Azoarcus olearius: one gene and its partner. The protein of the gene in region 1 interacts with the protein of each later gene in a pairwise test. Links are inferred from orthologs where the notes say so. Each region holds a gene or a part of one and is shown on either strand. Other genes may lie near its edges.

What was found. The genes of interacting proteins can lie anywhere in the genome.
Region 2: the proteins of dqs_RS03605 (region 1) and dqs_RS01075 interact in binary tests that used the Escherichia coli proteins (3 or more experiments, as listed by UniProt). The link is inferred for Azoarcus olearius from one-to-one orthologs.

The regions. Positions count from the first base shown.
Region 1 is NZ_CP016210.1:746,990-749,997, reverse strand. What follows is about bases 10-2,949. They hold dqs_RS03605 (bifunctional alpha/beta hydrolase/class I SAM-dependent methyltransferase), read right to left. Parts: upstream 2,393-2,949; coding sequence 626-2,392; downstream 10-625. Other genes in these bases: dqs_RS03600 (CDP-alcohol phosphatidyltransferase family protein), read right to left, coding at 2,400-2,949; dqs_RS03610 (phosphatase PAP2/dual specificity phosphatase family protein), read right to left, coding at 10-629. Outside these bases: more of dqs_RS03610, read right to left, coding at 1-9; more of dqs_RS03600, read right to left, coding at 2,950-3,008.
Region 2 is NZ_CP016210.1:234,806-238,545, reverse strand. Bases 6-3,677 are described here. They hold dqs_RS01075 (AAA family ATPase), read right to left. Parts: upstream 3,278-3,677; coding sequence 206-3,277; downstream 6-205. Other genes in these bases: dqs_RS01070 (exonuclease SbcCD subunit D), read right to left, coding at 3,274-3,677. In the rest of the region: more of dqs_RS01070, read right to left, coding at 3,678-3,740. UniProt on the Escherichia coli protein: SbcCD cleaves DNA hairpin structures. These structures can inhibit DNA replication and are intermediates in certain DNA recombination reactions. The complex acts as a 3'->5' double strand exonuclease that can open hairpins.

The sequences.
Region 1 (3,008 bases):
CGCTCCGGCCACAACCAGAGGCACAGCAGGCCCACCGCGGCGCCCGTCGGCACATCGATGAAGTGGTGCTGGTAGGTGGTCAGCACCGAGAGCCCGATCGCCAGCGCCCAGACATGGACCACCCCGCGCCAGCGCCCCGGCACGGCGCGGGCGAAGCACGCCCAGATGATCACCAGCAGGCTGATGTGCAGCGAGGGCGCCTGGTTGTAGGGCTGATCGAAGCCGGCGAGCAGCGTGAACAGGGTGCCGGGCAGACCGTCCGCGGCGGGCCGCTCGAACGCGAAACGCAGCGGGAACAGCAGGAAGCAGGCAACCGACACGCATTGCGCGGCGAGCAGACGATACGCCTGGCGATCGACCGCCTGCGCGCTCCGGCAGCACAGGAAGGACAGGCCGTAGAGCAGGTCGATCGACCAGTACGGCACGATGCTCCACGGCACGAAGGGAATCGCGCGCTCCCACTCGAAGAACAGCGCGTCGGTGACGCCGCGCGCCGCGGCCATGGAATTGGCGTAGCCGTAGCTGAGAAAGAAGAAGGGGCCGAGCAGCACCAGCCAGCCGATGCTGCGCAGCCAGTGGATGCGCCCGTCCGTCAGCGGCAGCGCCAGCGCGGGCACGGGGCGGCTCATGCGGCGCGCCGGCGCGCCAGCGAGACGGTGAAGATGCCCCACTCGTCCACCCGCTGCTCCAGCTTGTCGAAGCCCGCCGCCTCCACCAGCTGGTCCATCTCCGCCTGCGAGCGCCGCCGCATTACCCAGGCCGCGCCGCCGCGATGGCTGGTGAGCGCGCGGGCGATCATTTCGAGCTGCGGGTGCCAGGGCTGGCCGGTGTAGATCAGGTAGCCACCGGGTTCGACCGCCGCGGCCATGCCGGCGAGCGAGCGGCGCACCGCATCGTTGTCGGGAAAGAGTTCGTAGAGCCCGGAGACGATGCCGATGGTGGGACGCGGGCGGACCGTGGCGACCGACGCCTCGTCGAACGCGTCGCCGCGCTCGAAGCGGGCGATGTCCGCCAGCCCCTTCGCGGCGATCAGGGCGCTGCCGTCGCGCACGTTGATCTCGCTGAAGTCGCGCAGCAGGATGGCTTCCACGCGCTGGGGCGCCCGCGCCAGGCCCTCGAGCACGTAACGGCCGTGGCCGGCGGCGATGTCGAGCACCCGCACCGGGCGGCCGTCGCGCTGCAGCAGCGCGAGCGCCTTCTGCAGCAGTTCTTCGACGTTCAGCTTGCGCTGGCGGATACCGCGCCAACCGATCGCATCGAGGTACCGCCGGTCCACCAGCCGCCCCAGCGGCGCGAGCGGGCCACGGCCCGTAGGGGTGTTGCGATAGACATAGTCGAGCGTGCTGCCGGAATCGAAGCCGGTGTCGTGCCCCAGCCGGACACCGGCCGACAGCCAGCCGCCCACGCGCAGCCCGGCGCGATAGGCCTTCCAGTACAACCCTCGCGGGCTGAGCGCCGGCAGCGGCGCCGCGAGCGCGCGCGCTTCTTCAAAGCTTGGTCCCTGGCGATGCGATTCCAGCAGGCCGACGCGCTGGGGCGCAGCGGCGAACTGGCGCAGGATGAAGTCGCGCACCTTGTCGATCGCGAGCGTGCGGTCGCGCTCGCCCAGGGTGTCGTGGAAGAAGCCGGGCAGCACGTGCTTTTCCTTGACGGCGGAACCCAGGCGGTCGAAGAACGCGTGCTGGGGCGCGTGATGCACCACCCAGTCGGCACCGGAGATCAGCAGCTGCGTCGGCACCGTGATCGCCTGCGCGTCGGCGACCACACGCTCGCCGGCCTCGTACAGCGCAAGCAGGATGTTGACCGAGATCGCGCGCGCGATCAGCGGATCGGCGTCGTAGGACGCCTGGCGCGCCGGATCGTGCGTGAGGAACTTGGACTTGACGTAGCTGTTGACGAAGAAATTGCCGCGCAGGCGCCGCATCAGCGCCAGACCGGCGCGCGCGAACGGCACGTAGAGCTTGACCTTGAACGCCGGCGACGCGAGCACCAGACAGCGCACGCGCGGCGCGTAGTCGTGCGCCCAGGTGCTCACCAGCACAGCACCGACGCTTTGCGCCAGCACCGCCATGTCCTGCTCGGCAATGCCCCAGGTGTCGCGGATATGCTCGATGAAGGTCTGCACGTCGCGCACCGAGCTGCCCAGGCTGGGCGAGTCGCCGCGCGCGCCCGGCGACATGCCGTGGCCGCGGGCATCCCAGGCGAAGATGTCGAATTCCGGCAGCGCCAGTTCATCGGCCAGATGCGCCATGCGCCCCGAGTGCTCGTGGCCACGGTGGAACATCACCACGCAGCCGCGCCGCGGCGCCGTGGCGGGCCAGTAGCGATAGAACAGGGCGACGCCATCGTGGGTGGTGAAATGGTGTTGCTGGACCGGACGGGTAGTGGTCATGTAACCCTCAACGGGACGAAGAAGCCTGGCGCACGCCGCTGCGCACGCGGTTGATGAGATTGAGCGCGATCGCCGCGGCCGCGGCGGGCATTACCCACGCCAGCCAGCCGGGCAGCGTGCCGGCCAGCCCCAGCCAGAGGCCGAGGGCGCCAAACAGGAACGCGCGGTCGCTCTTGCCCATCGGCCCGTCATAGCAACGCGGCGCGCCGACCATCGGCCCGAGGGCGCCGGCCATCTCGGACCACGAGGCAAGCAGGGTCACCGCACCCACACTTTCCCACCCGAACGGCGGCACCAGTGCGAACGGCAGGAACAGCGCCGCGTCGGCGATGACGTCGGCGAGTTCGTTAAGGTAGGCGCCAAGCGCCGACTTCTGGCCGAACTCGCGCGCGAGCATGCCGTCGATGGCGTTCAGCGCCATGCGCAGGAACATCCACCCCGGCAGCAGCAGGAACAGCGCCGGCCGCGGCACGAAGAACAGCAACGCGCCCAGCGCGATGGACACGGCGGCCGCGGCGAGCGTGACCTGGTTGGCTGTGACGCCCGCGGCCGCAAGCCGGCGCACCAGGGGGCGAAGCAGGGACTGGAAACGCGACTTGAGCAGGTAGATCGATGA
Region 2 (3,740 bases), 510 kb from region 1 along the record:
AAGCCGAGACTACTGGCCAGGGGATGGGGTGGATTCGGCGAGCGCTGAACGAAACCCCATCCCCACCCCAGCCCGGTAGCCAGTGCTAGGAGGCACTGTCGTTCGGCCGGCGGCGAGCAATGCTTGCCGAAACCCCGTCCTCACCCCCTTGAAGGGGAGGGAGCAAAACGGGCCAGCCGGCGGGAGCCATACTCGCCTTCGCTACTCACCCCCGCACCCGCACCCGGCTCCCCCTCACTCCCTGCACCACCTCGATCGCGACGTCGATCTGCTGCTTCATCTCCTCGACGTGCGAGATCACCCCCACCATCCGGCCCTGGCGCTGCAGGTCGATCAGGGTACGCATTGCCATGTCGAGCGATTCCGGGTCGAGGCTGCCGAAGCCTTCGTCGATGAACAGGGTGTCGAGCTGCACCCCGCCGGCGTAGGCCTGCACCACGTCCGAGAGCCCGAGCGCGAGCGATAGCGAGGCCATGAAGCCTTCGCCGCCGGAGAGCGTGGCAACCGGGCGGGCGCGACCGGTGTAGTCGTCCAGCACTTCGAGATCGAGCCCGGCGGCGCGGCGGGCGTCGGCGACTTCCTCGCGCCGCTGCAGCAGGTAGCGGCCGCGGCTCATCGCCTTCAGCCGCAGCGAGGCGGCGCGCAGCACGTCGTCCAGCAGCGCGGCGAGCACGTAGCGCTGGAAGGTGAGGTTGCGGCCGTTGTCGCCGTTGGCGATCGCCGCGAGTTCGCCGGTGATGCGGTAGCGCGCCTCGATGTCTGCATTGCGGGCCGCGAGTTCGTCGAGCAGGGCCAGGGTGTAGCGGGTTTTCTCCAGCGCACCGCGCAGGTCGGCGCTGCGCGCCAGCACCGCGTCGATCGCGGCACGGGCGGCCTGGGCGGAGGTTTCCAGCTCGGCAAGCTGCGGCGGGGTACGGCCGGCGACGGCCTGGTCGGCGCGGGCGAGGCGTTCGCGCGCGGCGGCGGCATCCTCGTCGTGCTGGCGCAGGCTGGCGGCGAGGCGGTCGATGTCGGCGGCGGCGAGCCGGGCAGCGCGGTAGCCCGCCTCGTCATCGAAAGCGGCGGCGGCGAGCGCGCGGGCGAACACCACCTGCGCCTGCTCCAGCGCCGCCGCTTGCTCGGTTTCAGCCTGCGCCAGCGTGTCGCGCTGGGCGTGGGCGGCCGCGAGCGCGGCCTCCGCGCCGGCATGCGCGGCCTGCGCCTGCTGCGAGGCGGCGAGCAGCGTGTCGAGCGCGCTGCGGGCGGTCTTCAAGGCCGCGGCAAGCGCGCCGGCGGGACGCAGTGCGGCCGGCACCGCCTCGCGCCGGGCCTCGACCACCCGCTCCGCGCCGTGCAGCGCGCTCGCGGCGGACTGGGCGGCGGTGGCCGCCTGCTCCTGCGCGGCAAGAGCATTGCGCTGCGCCTGCTCCAGCGCTTGCAGCCGGTCGCGCGCCGCGGTCAATTCCGCCCCCGCCTGGCGCGCGACCGCGAGGCGCTGACGCAGGTCGGCCGCGGTTTCGACCAGCATGTCGGCCTGCACGCCGTCGTCGCCCGCCGCGCGCAAGGCGCCGGCGAGGGCGCCGACCTCGGCCTCCACCGCGGTGCGGGCCTGCGCGGCGCGGTCGAAGGCGGCGCGGCGGGCCTCGAAACCCTGCTCCGCTTCGCGGCTGCGCGCCGCGGCTTCGCGCAGCGCGCTCTCGGAAGGCAGCTCGCCGGCGTGGGTGGCGGGGCCGGGATGGACGGCGCTGCCGCACACCGGGCAGGGCGCGCCATCGTGCAGGTGACGGGCGAGGATGGCGGCCTGCGCCTCGCGCCACAGACCATCGAGCGCCTGCTGGGCGTCGCGGGCGGCATCGAGCGCGGCGCGCGCCGCATCCATCGCCTGCCGCGCCTGCGCTTCCGCCGCCGTGGCCTCGGCCAGCGCCTTGCGGCGGGCAGCAAGGCGCTGGGCATCCGCTTCGCGCTGTTCGGCCTGGGCCACGCGCAGCGCCAGCGCTTCCGCCTCGGCCGCGCGCGGCGCGAGCTGGTCGACGCGGACGACGAGCGCGGCGCGGCCCTGTTCGGCCTCGGCGGCGGCGTGGCGCGCCTGCGCCAGCGCCTGCTCGGCGGCGGCGGCCTGGCTTCGGCGGGCGGCGAGTTCGCGTTCGGCGGTGGCGAGTTGCTCCACCTGGGCGGCGAGCGCTTCCAGCTGCAGCAGCTCGCGCTGGGCGGTGTCGCGCTGCGGCGCGCGCGCCTTGTCGGCCTCCAGCCCGGCCCTCGCCTGCTGCATCGCCGCCGCGGCGGTGGCGACGCGCTCGCCGGCTTCGGCCGCGCGCTGCCGGGCAAGCGCGAGCTGGCGCCCGGCACCCGCGCAGGCCTCATCGGCCGGCACCACCTGCAGCGCGCGGCGCGCGGCGGCTTCGCGCTGGCGCAGCGCGGCGATCTCGCCGGCGCGCGCCTCGACCGCGGCGAGCGCGGCGCCGGCGGTGTGCTGCTCGGCAAACTGGGCGGCAAGCGCCCGCCCCTGCTGCAACGCCGCCTGCGCGGCGGTGTCGGCGCTGCGCGCGGCGCTTTCCTCGCCCGCCAGCCGCGTCAGTTCAGCGTCCAGCGCTTCCGCCTGGCCGCGCAGGCCCTCGACCGACTCGGCGGCCGCCTGCTGCAGCAAGGTGTCGCGCCGCAGGCGGGTTTCGTCGGCGGCCTTCTGCAGCGCCTGCGCCTCCTGCTTGAGCGCGTCCTGCAGCCGCTTGTAGGCGGCCGTACCGAACAGGGTTTCGAGGATCTTCTCGCGCTCGCCGGAGCTGGCGGTGAGCAGCTTGCGGAACTGGCCCTGCGGCAGCAGCACCACCTGGCGGAACTGTTCCGCCTGGCAGCCGAGCAGCGCCGTCAGTTCGCTGGTGACCTCGGTGGTCTTGTGCGCCAGCGGCAGCCAGGTGACGCCGTCATCGTCCAGACGGTGGAGTTCGGCACGCGCCAGCACCTTCACCAGGCCGTCGCCCGACTTGGTGGCGCGCTGCGCGGCGCGTTCCTGCTCGGGCACGCGGCGCACGCGGTAGCGGCGGGCGCCGAGCGCGAACTCGAATTCCACCTCGGTGAGCAGCGCGGCGTCGGCGTGATGGCTGCGCATCTCGCGCGCGCTGCGCTCGCCGCCGGAGGTGTCGCCATACAGCGCGTAGGTGATGCCGTCGAGGATGGAGGTCTTGCCGGCGCCGGTGGGGCCGGAGATCAGGAACAGCGCCCCTTCCGGCAACAGCGTGAAGTCGATCTCCTCGCGCCCGGCGAAGGGGCCGAAGGCTTGCAGGCTGAGCTTGAGCGGCTTCATGCGTGGCGCGCCTCCTGCTCGATGGCGCCGACGATGCGCTGCACGGTGGCGATGGCCTCGGCTTCCAGCGGGTGGCCGGCGGTTTCGGCGTAGAAGCTGGCGAAGAGGTCTTCGATGCGGATGCGGCGGTGGTCGGCCGCCGCGCGGCCGGGGCCGTCGCCCGCGTGCAACGGGCGTTCGATGGCGAGCGCGTTGGGATAGGCGGTGCGCAGCTTGCCCATGGCGTCGAGCAGCGCGCCGCTGTCGCTGAGGCGGGCGAGCAGGTAGTCGTCGCGGCCGGGGTCGGCGGCGGCGCCGGCGATGATGTCCGCCAGCGTGCCTTCGACGATCCGCAGGTCGCGGCGCGGCGCGAGCGCGACGCGCTCCACCGTGCAGCGGCCAGCGGCGTCCATCTCCACCAGGTTCACCGACTTGGCGTGGCCGGCCTCGGCGAAGCTGTACTTGAGCAGCGAGCCGGAATAAT